Regions from separate parts of the Gordonia hongkongensis genome, predicted to be linked through region 2. Evidence: riboswitches for the same ligand, from Rfam matches in the RefSeq annotation. Region 2 holds a riboswitch; each other region holds the start of a gene.
The links. Region 2 has a riboswitch for thiamine pyrophosphate ahead of thiO (glycine oxidase ThiO). Riboswitches for the same ligand answer to the same signal wherever they lie in the genome.

Region 1 (5,157 bases), 1.2 Mb from region 2:
CCGGGCGGTGACAGCGGGAGTCCCGTGTAGGCCTGTTCGTCGACCGTGCGCTGATTCGCGTCGACTGTGCGTCGTCGTGCGTCGTCTGTGCGCATCAGGCGCCGCCGGTCGTCTGGAGCGGGAGGTACACGCGGTTACCGGCCTCGGCGAACTCGGCCGACTTCGCGGCCATGCCCTCGGCGATAGTCCGGTCGATGTCGTCCGCGGTGACGAGACCGTGCTCCTCGGCGTAGGCGCGGACGTCCGCCGAGATCCGCATCGAGCAGAACTTGGGTCCGCACATCGAGCAGAAGTGGGCGGTCTTCGCGGGCTCGGCGGGCAGCGTCTCGTCGTGGTATGCGCGCGCGGTGTCGGGGTCGAGGGCGAGATTGAACTGGTCGGTCCAGCGGAACTCGAAGCGCGCCTTGCTCAGTGCGTCGTCGCGTTCCTGTGCCCGCGGGTGGCCTTTGGCCAGGTCGGCCGAGTGCGCCGCGATCTTGTACGTGATCACGCCGACCTTGACGTCGTCGCGGTCCGGAAGTCCTAGATGCTCTTTCGGAGTCACGTAGCACAGCATCGCGGTGCCGGCCTGAGCGATCATCGCGGCGCCGATGGCCGAGGTGATGTGGTCATAGGCAGGTGCGATGTCGGTGGCCAAGGGCCCGAGAGTGTAGAACGGCGCCTCCTCGCACAGTTCTTCCTCCAGGCGCACGTTCTCCGCGATCTTGTGCATCGGGACGTGACCCGGACCTTCGATCATGACCTGCACGCCATGGGATTTGGCGATCGTGGTCAACTCGCCGAGGGTCCGGAGCTCGGCGAACTGCGCCTCGTCGTTCGCGTCGGCGATCGACCCGGGGCGTAAGCCGTCGCCGAGGGAGAACGTGATGTCGTAGCGGCGGAAGATCTCGCACAACTCGTCGAAGTGCGTGTACAGGAACGACTCCCGGTGGTGCGCGAGACACCAGGCCGCCATGATCGAACCGCCGCGCGAGACGATGCCCGTCACCCGCTTCGCGGTCAGCGGAACGTAGCGCAGCAGGACACCGGCATGGACGGTCATATAATCGACGCCCTGCTCCGCCTGCTCGATGACGGTGTCGCGATACAGTTCCCAGGTCAGCGAGGCGGGATCGCCGTTGACCTTCTCCAGCGCCTGGTAGATCGGAACCGTCCCCACGGGGACCGGCGAGTTACGCATGATCCACTCGCGGGTGGTGTGGATGTCGGCGCCGGTCGAGAGATCCATGATCGTGTCGGCGCCCCAGCGGGTGGCCCACACCATCTTCTCGACCTCGTCGGAGATCGAGCTGCGCACCGCCGAATTACCGATGTTCGCATTGACTTTCACCGCGAAGTTCTTGCCTATGATCATCGGTTCGGACTCGGGGTGGCGGTGGTTGGCCGGGATGACCGCGCGGCCGATGGCGACCTCCGACCGGACCCGTTCGGCGTCGACGCCCTCCCGGGCGGCGATGAACCGCATCTCGTCGGTGATGATGCCGGCACGCGCCCAGGCCAGCTGGGTGCTCGCGCCGTCGATCGGGTCGGGCCGATGCCAGCTGTCGCGGGTGGGGGTGAGGCCCTTCTCGACGTCGATGTGCGCCGCCGTATCGGTGTAGGGGCCGGAGGTGTCGTAGACGTCGAGGTGTTCGCCGTTGGTGAGCTGGATTCGACGCTGCGGCACACGCAGGTCGTCGACGGCGAGGTAGTGCTTGGCGCTGCCCTCGATCGGGCCGAGGGTCAGGAACCCGGAATCGGCGGGTGCGCTGCTGTTGCGGGTGGTGGATACACGTGTGCCCATGGCTGGTCTCCCTACGCCGGCATTACCCGGACAGGTTCGAGCGGTCGGCGACCGCCCGTCGCCATCTCAGCCCTCGGTCATCGTGAGAGCCCCCGCGGTGTGTAGTTGTCGTGCGTCCGCCACCCTACATCGCATCGTCCGGTCGGGTCGTGCGGGTGGGGAAGACCGTATCGATTTGCGACGATCACACGATCGGGGTCGGCAGTTACGGTTCCGTAAGGTACCGTGTGACCCGGATCACAGGGGTGGCGCTGTCGCGTGTGGCAGGTACGCGCCGGTGATCCGATGTCCGCGATCACGAGGTGAGGAGGGTCGGGTGCTACGCAAGCATCGTCAGCGACCACCACAGTCGGCAAAGTCCATCCTGCAACAGATCTCGCAGGTGGTACACAATCCCGACCGCGACCGATTCGAACTCTGGGTCGCCGGCGACCTGGTCGGCGTGCTCGGTTATTCGACCGAGTCGGCGGACGGTCAGACCACCATCACCGTGCTGCACACCGTGCTCTACGACGAATACAGCGGACACGGACTCGCCACGCGACTCACCCGTAGCGCCGTGCACTACACCCGCGAACAGGGTGCCCGCCTCCGGCCGGTGTGCACGTTCACCAAGCGCTACCTCGACAGCCATCCCGGGATCGTGCCGCTCGCGCCGGTGTGATCCGAAGGTAAGCCTCGGCGGCTCCAGAACATTCCTCGCCGGACCCTTCGAGGCTCGTCGCTATCGCTCCTCGCACCTCAGTATCTGCGGCCTGGCGGCCGTCGTGGGGGTCGAAGAGTTCGTGCTGGTCACCGGCGCGTGGGGGGTTGATAGTGGAGGGGTGGGATGCGGTGACCTTGAATTCCTCCCTTGTGCCGAAGAGCCAGTACCTCAGTGTGAGGCGCGGGGCCTGCCACGGGAATCGTGGATTGTTGCTACGAGCACGCGGATTAGACTCCTGCATTTGTTTGCCCCGTCCGCAGCCCACTTCCGAGGACTCGAAAGGAAACCGAGATGGAAGTGCTGCATCCCCGATGCGCCGGGATGGATGTCTCCAAAAAGGATGTGAAAGTCTGTGTCCGCCTGGCTAGTCCGGGCCGAAAGACCGTGCAAGATACCACGACCTGGTCGTCGATGAGCGGCGACATTCTGCGGCTGCGGGACTATCTGATCGCCGAGCAGGTGACGTGTGTGGTCATGGAAGCCACCGGCGACTACTGGAAACCGTTCTACTACCTCCTCGAAGACGCCCCGTTCGAGGTGATGCTGGTCAACGCCCACGACGCCAAGAACCTCCCGGGCCGCAAAACCGATGTGTCGGATGCGGCGTGGCTGGCGCAGCTGGCCGCCCACGGGCTGTTGCGGGCCTCGTTCGTGCCGCCCGAACCGATCCGACGGTTACGCGATCTGACCCGCACCCGCACCGCGATCACCCGCGAACGCGGCCGCGAGATTCAACGGTTGGAGAAAGTCCTCGAAGACGCCGGCATCAAACTGTCGGTGGTGGTCTCCGATATCAACGGGGTCTCGTCACGATTCATGTTGCAGGCGCTGGTCAAGGGTGAACGCGATCCCGCCGTGTTGGCGGAGTTGTCGGTGAAACAACTCCGCCGCAAAATCCCCGCGTTGACCCAGGCGTTGCAGGGCCGCTTCACCGACCACCACGCGTTCCTGGTCGAGTTGCATCTGGATTTCATCACCGAACACACCACCCGGATCGACGCGTTGACCGAGCGCATCGAGAAGGTGATGGCGCCGTTTCAAGCCAAACGCGACCTGATCTGCACGATCCCGGGTATCTCCACCACCACCGCCGATGTGATCATCGCCGAGACCGGCGGCCAGATGGCCCAGTTCCCCACACCAGGCCATTTGGCCTCGTGGGCGGGAGTCTGCCCCGGCCAGCACCAATCCGCCGGACGGGTCAAAAACGTCAAAACCCGCCCCGGTAACCGTCACCTCAAAGGTGCTCTCGGGGCTACAGCGTTATCGATCGCCAGCCACAAAGGCACGTTCCTCAACGCCAAGTACCGGCGCCTGGTCCGCTCTCGCGGCAAACCCAAAGCGATCGTCGCCCTCGAGCACACCCTGCTCACCGTGGTCTGGATCATGCTCACCGACAACGTCGTCTACGACGAACCCGGCCCCGACTACCACCAGCAACGCCACCCCGAACGCACCAAGAACCGCGCCATTTACGACCTACACAAACTCGGATACGACGTCACCATCACACCCCACGGAGCGGCCTGAGCAGCCACCTCACCTAACTCTTCGGATTAGGGAGCAGGGGTTATGCGCTTCTTTCGGATTAGGAAGCGGTGGTCGCGCTCGCGCCGGTGTGAGGAACGGGCTCCGACTCGGCTCAGCCCGCCGACGGCTCCGACAGCAATGTCTCGCGGAGCACCTTCTTGTCGATCTTGCCGACCGCGGTGACCGGCAGGGTGGTCACGACGCGGATCACGTCGGGCAGTTTGAAGGACGCGAGACCGCGGTCGGCGAGGAAGGTGCGGATCGCGGCGAGCTCGAGTGGTCGGGCCGGGGGGTGTTCGTGCGAGAGCACGACTGCCGCACAGATCTTCTCACCGAGCGCGTCGTCGGGCAGCCCGACCACCGCGACCTGCCGGACCGAATCGTGGGCGAGGAGGTTCTCCTCGACGTCGTCGGCGGCGACGTTCTCCCCGGCGCGCACGATGGTGTCCTTGATGCGGCCGGTCACGGCCAGGTGCCCCGACGGCAGCCTGGTGACCTTGTCCCCGGACCGGTAGAACCCGTCCGGCGTGAAGGATTTCTCGTTGTGCGCCGTGGCGCGGTAGTAGCCGCGGATCGTGTACGGCCCGCGCACCAGCAGTTCGCCTTCTTCCCCGTCGGGGACATCGGCTCCGTGCTCATCGACGACCCGGACCTCGTCGAGCTCGGACATCGGTGCCCCCTGCACTTGGTGCACCAAGTCACGCGGGTCGTCGGCCCGGGTGTAGCAGATGAGCCCCTCGGCCATGCCGAAGACCTGCTGGACGACGGGGCCGAGGGCCGCGTCGAGGGCGACGGCGTCGGACTGGGCCAGCTTGGCGCCGCCCACCTGCAGCAGGCGCAGGGAGCTGATGTCCGCCGGCTCCCACTCGGTCGCCGCGCACCAGAGTTGCGCGAGCGCGGGGACGAGCGCGGTCACCGTGACGCGGTGCCGCTCGATGAGGTCGAAAGTGTTGTCCGGACTGGGGTTGTCGGCGAAGACGACGTGGCCGCCCGCGCCGAAGACGCCCAGGATTCCCGGGCAGCACAGCGGAAAGTTGTGCGCGGCCGGCAACGCGACGAGGTAGGTGTCGTCGGCGGTGAGGCCGGCGACGTCCGCGGACAGCCGGGCGTTGAGGTCGTAGTCGTCGTGCGTGCGTGC
Region 2 (5,157 bases):
CCGTGCCTCGGTGCCCATCCGCTCGACGTTGTCACCGGCGGTGATCACCAGGCGTGCGGCGGTGATCGGCCCGATCTGCGGGCGCGACAACAAGGTCGGCACCACCTTCACCAACAGTCGCTGCAGTTCGCGGGCCAAGGACCGGACTTCTTGTTGGGCGAGTCGGTGTCGGTCGAGCAGCGACCGCGCCGCGCGCACGAACGCCGCGGCCGGCGCGGACAGATCAGCTTTCTCGGCCGGTACCGGCAAGTCTGTGATGAACGCTGCCCGCTTGGCGATGGTGCGTGCCTGGCGCGCGTCATCGGCGAACTCGGCCGGCGCGGTGGTACACAGGTCACGGATCTGGTTACCGATCCGGGTGGCCTCTGCGACGGCCGAAGCCCTTGCCACGGTGAGCATCCGAACAGATTCGACCGCGCCTCGGGTGTCTTTGGCCACCGCGGTGGCGCGGCCGGTGATGACTGCCATCGCCGCGGCGTAGGCATCGAGTTGATCGGTCTTACCGTGGGCGTAGCGGCGCGGCAGATCGGGGGTGTTGACCTCGATCACTCGCACCCCTTCAGCGGTGAGCATGCGGGTCAACCCGGCCCCATAGGAGGCGCTCGATTCCACCGCGGCATCCTCGACGCGGCCGAAGCCACACGCCCACTGCCACAACTGGGTGTAGCCGGCGGTGGTGGTCGGGAACTCGCGATCGGCCAGCGGGCGGCCGTCGGTGGCGACGATCGCGGCGTGATGGGTCTGTTGATGGGTGTCGACTCCGAGTACGACCACTTGCGTGGTCACTGTTGTCTCAGCCATTCTGGCGATGTCTCCTTCACTGCGGTGTGGGATGACCTCACCGGGGCGGGTGGACAGGACAGTGAAGAGTCACGGCCTACCAGCCAGACAGGGTCCTAATCAGGTCACACCCGCCCCGGCCCTCAAGGTCACTTGGTGCAGGTGATCGACCGAAGTTCTGGGCCGACACATCTCGCCCATGACAGCACCGTCAGCCACGAAGTAAGTCAGACCCAAACCCGGTCAACCACCCACACCCATTCTCACTGCCACGAAGGGCTGGCGACCCATCTCGCCAGGACCCTTCGTGACGGCCTCCGCAAGCTCCGGCCTCCTCAGGGAGCAGAGGTTTTTTCGAAGTCCACGACGGCCGCGAGGCCGCAGATACTGAGGGCCAGGGTCACACCCCGGCGTCCAGCAGTCGGTTCGCCCCGGCGACCAGCGCGTGGACGTTCGCCTCGTCGCTGCTCGCGCCCTCGCCGACGGCCCAGGCCTGCCGGCCGTCGTGCTCGCACAGCAGGAACGTCGTGACCAGGCCGTCGACGACCCGCTGGTGCAGCCGGACGATCTGAACCGGGGCGCCGACGTCGTACAGGATCGAGGTCATCGCACCGACGGGGCCGGCGGCGACGGCGCTGCGGGACATGATGCGGTCGGCGATCGCGAGCGTCGCGCGGCACTCGATCAGGTCGCCCGAGCACGGAACGGCAGAGAAGGAGCCCAGCCGGATCGTGCCGCCACGGGAGTACTCGTCGGTGAATTCCTGCCAGGTCATCCCGGCGGCCTCCTCGTGCATCCCGGGGGGAAGCGGGCGGCCGAAACGTGCGGCGAAGTGGTCGCCGCCGTGCCGGTCGTCGCGCTCGGTCCACGAACAGGATCGACGAGGTAGATGAAGAGGGTGCATCTCGAAAACCGATTTCGGTCGAAGAACGGATGACCGACTGGAGAGCGCAACCGACCCGCAGCGGGGGGTCGGTCAGATTCAGACCCCGCTGCGGCGGGTTACGAGAACGCTCGTGATGCACAACATGATCGGTCCACCATAGACCCGCGACACCGACCGGGCAAACGTGTTTCCGCCGGGGGAACCGCTAGAGCATCCCGGCGAGATCGGTGGCTGCGGCGGTCGGGTCGGCGGCCGCGGTGATGGCCCGCACGACGACGATGCGCCGCGCCCCGAGCGCGGTGACCTCCCCGACGCGGCCGGCATCGATACCGCCGATGGCGAACCACGGCTTGGCTGATTGTGTTGCGGCCGTTGAGGACACGAGGTCGAGGCCGGCTGCGGCGCGGCCCGGTTTGGTGGGGGTGGTCCAGCACGGACCGACGCAGAAGTAGTCGACGTCGTCGTCGGCGATCGCGGCGGCAGCCTGCTCGGGGTCGTGGGTCGAGGCGCCGATGACGACGTCCGGTCCGACGATCCGGCGGGCCGCCGACGGCGACAGGTCGCCCTGTCCGACGTGCAGGACATCGGCCCCGGAAAGCGCCGCGACGTCGGCGCGGTCGTTGACCGCCAGCAGGGCACCGTGCGCGTCGGCGACCGTCCGCATGCCCGCGAGGATCTCGAGTTCCTCGCCCGCCTCCAGGGTCCCGAACTCGCGCTCACCCGGCGAGTTCTTGTCGCGCAGCTGCACGATGTCGACGCCGCCCGCGAGCGCCGCGTCGACGAAGTCGAGCAGATCACCGCGTTCGCGCCGGGCGTCGGTGCACAGGTACAGGCGGGCCGTGGAGAGCCGCCGGCGACGGTCCGTCGCGGAGCCGGGGTCCGTCGACGCGGAGCTGGTGCGGTTCGGGGTCGTCACGCCGACCAGGCTAACCGGACCCCCGACGCCCCGGCGTAGGGTGGATCGCACGAACACACGGGAGTCCGGATCGGCCGGGCTGAGAGTGCGGACAGATTCCGCTGACCGTCGAACCTGATCCGGGTCATTCCGGCGAAGGAAGGTGATTCCCAGCGTGGACTCCCCACCGCAGCGCCCTGCCCACCGCGCCCTGACTGTCGTCGGGGGCGGTGTCATCGGGCTGACCTGTGCGCTCACCGCGGCCGACGCCGGATGGCGGGTTCGCGTCCTCGACGCCGGCACCGACGAGCGCGCGTCCTGGGTCGCCGGCGGCATGCTCGGTTCACTCGGCGAGGGTCATCCCGGCGAGGACGCGTCCCTGGCCCTCTCGGTCGAATCGGTCCGGCTGTGGCCGGCGCTCGTGAAGCGGCTCGACGACCCGGGCGTCGTCACCGCCACCGACTCGCTGTTCGTCGCGGCATCGGCCACCGACATCGAATACCTGCGGCATCTCGCCGACTTCGTCTGGGCCGGGCAGCCCGCCACCGATGCCGCGCTGCAGCCGGTGACCGGCCGCGACATCCGGACCCTGGAACCGTCGCTGAGCTCTCGACTGGTCGGTGGCTACCGCGCGATCGGCGAGTGGTCCGTCGACAACCGGCGGCTGCTCGAGGCGTTGCGCGCCGCCACGACGTCGGCGGGTGCCGAGTTGGTCTCCGCGCGTGTCGAATCCCTGGCCGATCTCGACGACCTCGGTTCCGACACCCAGATCCTGCTCGCCGCCGGACTCGGCACCGCGGCCCTCTGGCCGGACGTGGACCTGCATGCGGCGAAGGGGGAGATCCTCCGTCTGCGCCGCACGCGCTGGTCGGTGCCGCCGCCCGGTCACGTCGTCCGGGCACGCCTCCACGGGCGGGCCGTGTACCTGGTGCCGCGCGAGGACGGAGTCGTCGTCGGCGCCACCCAGTACGAGGCCGAGGGGACGGCCGACCGCGCGCCACAGGCCGGTGGGGTCGCGGATCTGCTCGCCGACGCGATCGAGGTCTTCCCCGGGCTGCGGACCTACGAACTGACCGAAGCGGGGGCCGGTCTGCGGCCGTGCACCGCGGACGGATTGCCGATCGTCACCCGTGTGGACACACGAACGGTCGTGGCGACCGGGCACGGGCGCAACGGGATCGTCCTCGCCCCGGGCACCGCCGCCCGCGTGTTGTCGATTCTGGAAGGAGCAGAGGAATGAGTATCACCGCGAACATCACCGTCAATGGCAAGAGCGTCGATGTCGGCGCCGACACGTCGGTGCGCGACGTCGTCATGGGGCTGGGGTTGCCGGACCGGGGGATCGCGGTCGCGGTGGACGGCGCGGTCGTCCCGCGCGGCCGCTGGGACCGGCACACGATGACCGACGGTGCCGTCGTCGAGATCGTCACGGCGGTGCAGGGTGGCTGACCTCGCCGATCTGAAGCCCGACGCCTCGCGGACCGAGCAGAGGTCCGGCGACGAGACGATCCCGGATGCGGACCATCTGCGCATCGCCGGTCGCGACTTCTCGTCGCGACTCATCACCGGCACCGGCGGCGCGTCGAATCTCGCGACCCTGGAACGCGCGCTGGTCGCGTCGGGGACCGAGCTGACCACCGTCGCGGTTCGGCGCGTCGACGCGGCCTCGGGCACCGGGGTCTTCGATCTGCTGCGCCGGCTCGACATCGCCGTCCTGCCCAACACCGCGGGCTGTCACACCACCGCCGAGGCGGTCCTGACCGCCCAACTGGCGCGCGAGGCGTTCGAGACCGACTGGGTGAAGCTCGAGGTGGTCGCCGACGAACGCACCCTGATGCCCGACGCCATCGAGCTCGTCGACGCCGCGGCCGCACTGGTGGCCGACGGTTTCGTCGTGCTGGCCTACACGAACGACGATCCGGTCCTGGCGGCGCGACTCGCCGATCTCGGGGTGGCGGCGGTGATGCCCCTCGGATCGCCCATCGGGACCGGACTCGGAATCCTCAACCCGCACAACATCGAGATGATCGTCGACGACTGCCACACCCGCTTCGACGACCCGCTGCCGGTCATTCTCGACGCGGGCATCGGGACGGCGAGCGACGCGGCCCTGGCCATGGAACTCGGTTGCGACGGCGTGCTTCTGGCCACGGCGGTGACCCGGGCGGAGAACCCTGAACTGATGGCGACGGCGATGCGGCACGCGGTGGCCGGGGGCCGACTGGCCGCGCGTGCGGGCCGGATCCCCAAGCGTTTCTGGGCGCACGCGTCCTCGCCCGGGCGCGACCGGGACTGACGCGCGGTCCCGCGGCAGGCCGTCCGAATGACAGACCGGGCCGCTCGGGGTTCGGCGGCTATGGTCGAGTCGTGTTGCAGGTAGCGAATCTGACGAAGGACTTCGGCGGTCAACGCGCGGTCGACGACCTCACCTTCGAGGTGGGGCCGGGACGGGTCACCGGTTTCCTGGGGCCCAACGGTGCGGGCAAGTCGACGACCATGCGGATGATGCTCGGACTCGACCGCCCGACATCGGGCACGGCGACGATCAACGGGCAGCGCTACCGGGACCTCGAGCATCCGCTGCGGCAGGTCGGTG
Region 3 (5,157 bases), 1.7 Mb from region 2:
GAGCGGCGACGGCTTGCTGGTCATCCCGACGAAACCGGTGACACCCGGCGTGTTGCGCACGGCGCCCCACGACTCGTCGTTGAGCTCCATGCGGACGAGGATGTAGCCCGGCAGCACCTTGCGATTGACCTTCTTGGGCTGGCCGTTCTTGATCTCGGTGACCTCTTCGGTCGGCACCTCGACCTGGAAGATGTAGTCGCCGACGTCGAGGTTCTGCACGCGGGTCTCGAGGTTGGCCTTGACCTTGTTCTCGTAACCGGCGTAGCTGTGGATCACGTACCAGTCGCCGGGCGCGCGCCGGAGCTGCTTGCGCAGTTCCTCGACCGGATCGACCTCGGCCTCTTCCACCGGGACCTCGTCGGCGGCGGCCTCGTCGACCGGGACCTCGTCGGCGGCGGCCTCGTCGACCGGGACCTCGTCGGCATCCTCGGAGACGGTGTCCTCGGCGGGGGCCTCGTCACCCTCGATGACCGCGTCGTCGGCGACCGCGTCACCCTCGGTGTCCACCGCGTCGGTCACGGCCGCGTCGACAGCGTCGACGTCGGCAGCAGCCACGTCGACGGAATCGGTCGAGGCGAGTTCGTTCTCCGGGGTGCTCACTGCAGCCCACGCTCCTTATGGTTCATCTGGCGGTCGTGTTCCTCGTCGCCGGCCGAGCCCACCGCGTGGGTCAGCCGAACAACCAGAGCACGCCCTTGGCGAAGGCGAGGTCGAGGCCGGCAATGAACGCGGTCATCACGATGACGAACACGAGCACGACGATCGTGTAGGTGATCATCTCGCGCCGCGTAGGCCAGATGACCTTCTTCAGCTCGGCGACGACCTGCGTCAGGAAGACCCAGATCCGTACGAACGGATTCCGGCTCTCCTCGGCAGACGCCTTCTTCTTGGTCTTGCGTTCCTTGACGGCGACGGACCCCGTGTCGGAGTCAGTGTCACCGTCGGTTGCACCCGCCGCCGAGCGACGTCCGCGAGCCGAGCGCTTACCGGACGGACGCAGCTCCTTCGCGGTTGCGGTCGACGTGTCGTCGTCCGTACCCGCGTCGGTGGCCTCGTCGCGACCGTCGAGCTCAGCCGCGGCCGAATCGGCCGCAGAACCCTCTGCGGCGTCTTTGGCGCGGGCGGCCCGGTCTCGCTTGCTCAACTTCGCGGTCCTCTCGTCAGCGTGTGCCCTTCACCAGGGCAGGGGCGACAGGACTTGAACCTGCAACCTGCGGTTTTGGAGACCGCTGCTCTGCCAATTGAGCTACGCCCCTTTGCGACGCCCGCCACCGGAGTGGTCGGCGTTGCCGTCCTTCTCGATCCGGCCTCACGGCCCGTCGACGTTTCGTCGCCGACAAAACCAACGCGCCACCCTATGGGTAGCGCGCAAGTCTGAATCAATCAGACACTTCAGTGTAGATCACCGGGGCGGTGGACCCAAAACGGGCTCGCCTCCGCTCCCCCGACGACCGTACACGCCACCCGTCCGTGAGCCGCCCGAACGGCTCGCGACCGGTCGATCAGTTGAACTGGATGACGGCCTGCGCGCGTCCGAAGATGCGGCGATCGCCCTGCTTGGCGGTGATCGCGATGGTCCCGCGGCGGGTCGCAGGATCGAGCGACTTCACCTTGCCGGTGAAGTCGACGGCCGCGCTGTCGTCGGCCGGGACGTACACCGGGCTGGTGAAGCGCACGTTGTACTCGCAGAAGGCCGCCGGGTCGCCGATGAACTCGGAGACGAAGCTCGCGCCGAGCCCCATCGTCTGCATACCGTGCGCGACGACGTCGTCCATGCCGGCCGCGTTCACGACGTGGTCGGAGAAGTGGATCGGGTTGGGGTCGCCGGCCACGCCCGCATAGTTCGCGAGATTGCCGCGCGTCAGCAGGTACCGCTTGGGCGTGAGCTCCTGACCCACCGTGAGCGTGTCGAAATCGACGGCACCGAAGGCGCCAGGCGACTGCGTCGGGTCGGGGAGGTCGTAGCGACCCGCCTTCGGCTCGACGGTGTGCCCGGATTCGCCGATGGCGTCGACCTTGATCATCACGTGGTCGAGGGAGGCCTCGAGTTCCGGGTCGACGTCCATGCCGGGACGCGCGGCCAGGGAGGTCCACGTGGTCATGACCGGCTCGTCGTGCTGGTTCCAGATGACGTTCTTGGTGACCATCAGGTCGATCATCTCGGGACTGCTCACGTGCCGGAACGACTCGAGCGAGACGTCGCAGATCAGGCGGTCCCCGACCTTCATCGGCTGGTGGTAGACCAGCCGCTGGTCGGTCTGCATGATCTGCCACATGTCGTAGCCGGTGACGACGTCTTCGAAGAGCTTGCGCTGGGCGATGATCCCGAGCACCGACACATAGGTCGGCGCGGCGATCAGGCGGTCGTGACCGAAGGCCCGGGCGCCCTCCTCGCTCCAGTGGGTCGGGTGCGCATCCTGCACCGCCATCGCGTGCTTACGGATCTCCTCGCGGCCGATCTCGTAATAATCGTCGACCGTGTAATGGAAGCCGACAAGGCTCTGGGTGTGGGCGGCGATCTCGTCGGGGGTCGGCTTCGCGCCACCGTTCGACGCCTCGTCCGGACGATCCTGGATCTCGGCTCCGCTTACCTGTGACATTGAGCTCTACTCCTTCGGCCGACACAGCAAGACGGGCTGCCTCATCGAGAGGCAGCCCGCTGCTGGTGGTACTTCGAAACGGCCGACGACGGCGTCAGCGCGATTCCTTGTGCCCCTGGTGCTTGCCGCAGTTCGGGCAGAACTTCTTGATCTCGAGGCGATCGGGATCGTTGCGGCGGTTCTTCTTCGTGATGTAGTTACGGTGCTTGCACACCTCGCAGGCCAAGGTGATCTTGGGGCGAACATCTGTTGAGGAGGCCACTTGATTGCCTTCTTTCGGGTGGTACGTGGTCGGGTTCGGAAGTTCCCTCAGGGCTTGCGACCCTTGCGCTCGGTTCCGGTCGGACCCGATGTGTAGCGGTGGAGGGACTCGATCCCTCGACCTCACGATTATGAGTCGTGCGCTCTAACCAGCTGAGCTACACCGCCCCGCGGACTTCTCGTCCAGCGAGCCCCCTGACGGAATCGAACCGTCGACCTTTTCCTTACCATGGAAACGCTCTGCCGACTGAGCTAAGGGGGCGTGCCCCGGGCGGTTGCGCCCGAGAGCCTTAACGAGGTTACACACTCGCGTCTGCGCTAGACAAATCGCTGGTCGGAGACCGTCTGTAGAGCAGTTTCGCGAGATTGGACCACGCCGTGGCAGGTATAGGATTCGAACCTATGTAGCTTGCGCGACGGATTTACAATCCGCTCCCTTTGGCCGCTCGGGCAACCTGCCGTGCCGCTCTTCCGGCCACCGTGACGGCCGTACGAACAACGCCGTGAAGAATACAACGAACACCGCATCAACGCGCAAACCGGCTGGTCAGCGAGCCGTGGCGCGGTCATGGCACAGGCGTCCCACTGCGATACCCCGCACCCTCCGGGGCGGCTCGTGAGCGGCGTCGACCACCTCGGTCGTTCCGCGCGCCGTCATCGGCGACGCCTCGTGCGTCGAACGTGCCTACTGCTACTGTGTCTGCGTTCTGACACGGGGTGCTCCGCGACGCGGGGCTGAGATGAGACCCGAGAACCTGTCCAGGTAATGCTGACGAAGGGATGTCATGTCTGTGCATGCGCACATGCCGGTCTCCGGCCGTTTCTCCGACCATCTCTGGGAGGAGACGAAGGGGTTGCGGACGGCGATCGATGATCTCGAGTTCCTGCGGCGGCTCGGCGACGGGACGCTGCCACTCGAGGTGTTCCGCACCTACATGGAGCAGGACTCGCTGTACCTCGCCGGGTACGCGAAGGCGCTGGCGATCCTGGCGTCGAAGTCCCCCGACCCGCAGACCGCGGGGTTCTGGGCGAACTCCTCGGCCACCGCGGCCACCGTCGAGTCGGCGCTGCACGGCGACCTGCTCAACGGCGGCCAGTTGCCTCCGCGTGAGGGCGAGCCCGAGCCGTCGCCGGCGTGCCTGGGGTACGTGTCCTACCTGACGGCCGTCGCCGCGACCGAGTCGTATGCGGTCGGCGCGGCCGCGGCCCTGCCCTGCTTCTGGATCTACGCGGAAGTCGGCCGGGCCCTGGCCGCGAGTGCCGCCCAGGTGCTCGCCGCCGACCCGAACCACCCCTACGCGCAGTGGGTGACCACCTACGACGCCCCGGAATTCCAGGAATCCGCCTCGCGGGCAAGGGAACTCGTGGACGAGGCCGCGGCGCACGCCGGCGAGCGGGAGCGGGCCGCGATGGCCACGGCGTTCACCGTCGCCACCCGGTTCGAGCTTCTGTTCTGGGACACCGCGCTGAACCCGCAACCGTGGCCCGCCGCATGAGCGCCCGCGCGCGCCGCCTCCTCACCGTGCTCGCCGCCGCGGTCGTCGCGTCGTCGGCGATCACCGCGTGCGGTTCGGGCGCCGGTTCGGACGGCAGCATCCGATTCGCGCTCGACTGGTCCCCGAACACCAACCACACGGGCTTGTTCGTGGCGCAGCAGCGCGGCTGGTTCGAGGAGGCCGGACTCGACGTCGAGATCCTGCCGTACAACAACACCGCCGTGGACACCATCGTGGACGCGGGCAACGCCGAGTTCGGGATCAGCACCCACAACTCGTCGACCTTCTCGCGGGCATCGGGCGCGCAGACCATCTCCGTGTTCGCGCCGCTGCAGAAGTGGGCCACCGGCATCGGTGTCCGCGCCGATCGCCGCGACATCACGAGCCCGAAGGACCTCGACGGGAAGACATACGCCGGTTTCGGCGACCCGGGCGAGGAGAAGACCCTCGAGCAGGTGATCCGAAACGACGGCGGCACCGGCGAGTTCACCTCGGTGACCCTCGGAACCTCGGCATACGAGGCGGTCTACTCCGGTCAGGCCGACTTCACCGTCTCCTATCTCGCGTGGGAGGGCATCGAGGCCGAGCATCGCGGAACCCCGATGAGGTACTTCCACTACACCGACTTCGGATTCCCGGAGGCATACGCGATCGTCGTCGACGCCAACGAGGACTGGCTGGCGGACAACCCGGACCGCGCGGCGGCCTTCGTGACGGCGCTGCAGCGCGGTTACCAGGCGGCGGCCGACGACCCGGACGCGGCGGCCCGCGACCTCCTCGCCGCCAACCCCGGTGCGTTC

Region 1: another riboswitch for thiamine pyrophosphate. It lies ahead of thiC (phosphomethylpyrimidine synthase ThiC); the one in region 2 lies ahead of thiO (glycine oxidase ThiO).
Region 3: another riboswitch for thiamine pyrophosphate. It lies ahead of MVF96_RS05285 (TenA family protein); the one in region 2 lies ahead of thiO (glycine oxidase ThiO).

Annotation. Positions count from the first base shown of each region.
Region 1 is NZ_CP095552.1:668,919-674,075, forward strand. Features, by position in the region: gene thiD (bifunctional hydroxymethylpyrimidine kinase/phosphomethylpyrimidine kinase) at 1-95, opposite strand, end outside; gene thiC (phosphomethylpyrimidine synthase ThiC) at 95-1,783, opposite strand; TPP riboswitch at 1,791-1,880, opposite strand; gene MVF96_RS03050 (GNAT family N-acetyltransferase) at 2,100-2,447, shown strand; gene MVF96_RS03055 (IS110 family RNA-guided transposase) at 2,781-4,019, shown strand; gene MVF96_RS03060 ((2,3-dihydroxybenzoyl)adenylate synthase) at 4,132-5,157, opposite strand, start outside.
Region 2 is NZ_CP095552.1:4,765,013-4,770,169, reverse strand. Features, by position in the region: gene MVF96_RS21550 (IS110 family RNA-guided transposase) at 1-801, opposite strand, end outside; gene MVF96_RS21545 (hypothetical protein) at 1,181-1,555, opposite strand; gene thiE (thiamine phosphate synthase) at 1,872-2,582, opposite strand; TPP riboswitch at 2,630-2,741, shown strand; gene thiO (glycine oxidase ThiO) at 2,737-3,801, shown strand; gene thiS (sulfur carrier protein ThiS) at 3,798-4,010, shown strand; gene thiG (thiazole synthase) at 4,069-4,857, shown strand; gene MVF96_RS21520 (ABC transporter ATP-binding protein) at 4,929-5,157, shown strand, end outside.
Region 3 is NZ_CP095552.1:1,170,409-1,175,565, reverse strand. Features, by position in the region: gene nusG (transcription termination/antitermination protein NusG) at 1-600, opposite strand, end outside; gene secE (preprotein translocase subunit SecE) at 671-1,144, opposite strand; tRNA gene MVF96_RS05315 (tRNA-Trp) at 1,184-1,256, opposite strand; gene MVF96_RS05310 (fused (3R)-hydroxyacyl-ACP dehydratase subunits HadA/HadB) at 1,503-2,600, opposite strand; gene rpmG (50S ribosomal protein L33) at 2,695-2,862, opposite strand; tRNA gene MVF96_RS05300 (tRNA-Met) at 2,956-3,029, opposite strand; tRNA gene MVF96_RS05295 (tRNA-Thr) at 3,051-3,123, opposite strand; tRNA gene MVF96_RS05290 (tRNA-Tyr) at 3,241-3,321, opposite strand; TPP riboswitch at 3,565-3,659, shown strand; gene MVF96_RS05285 (TenA family protein) at 3,647-4,357, shown strand; partial or broken gene MVF96_RS05280 (ABC transporter substrate-binding protein) at 4,354-5,157, shown strand, end outside.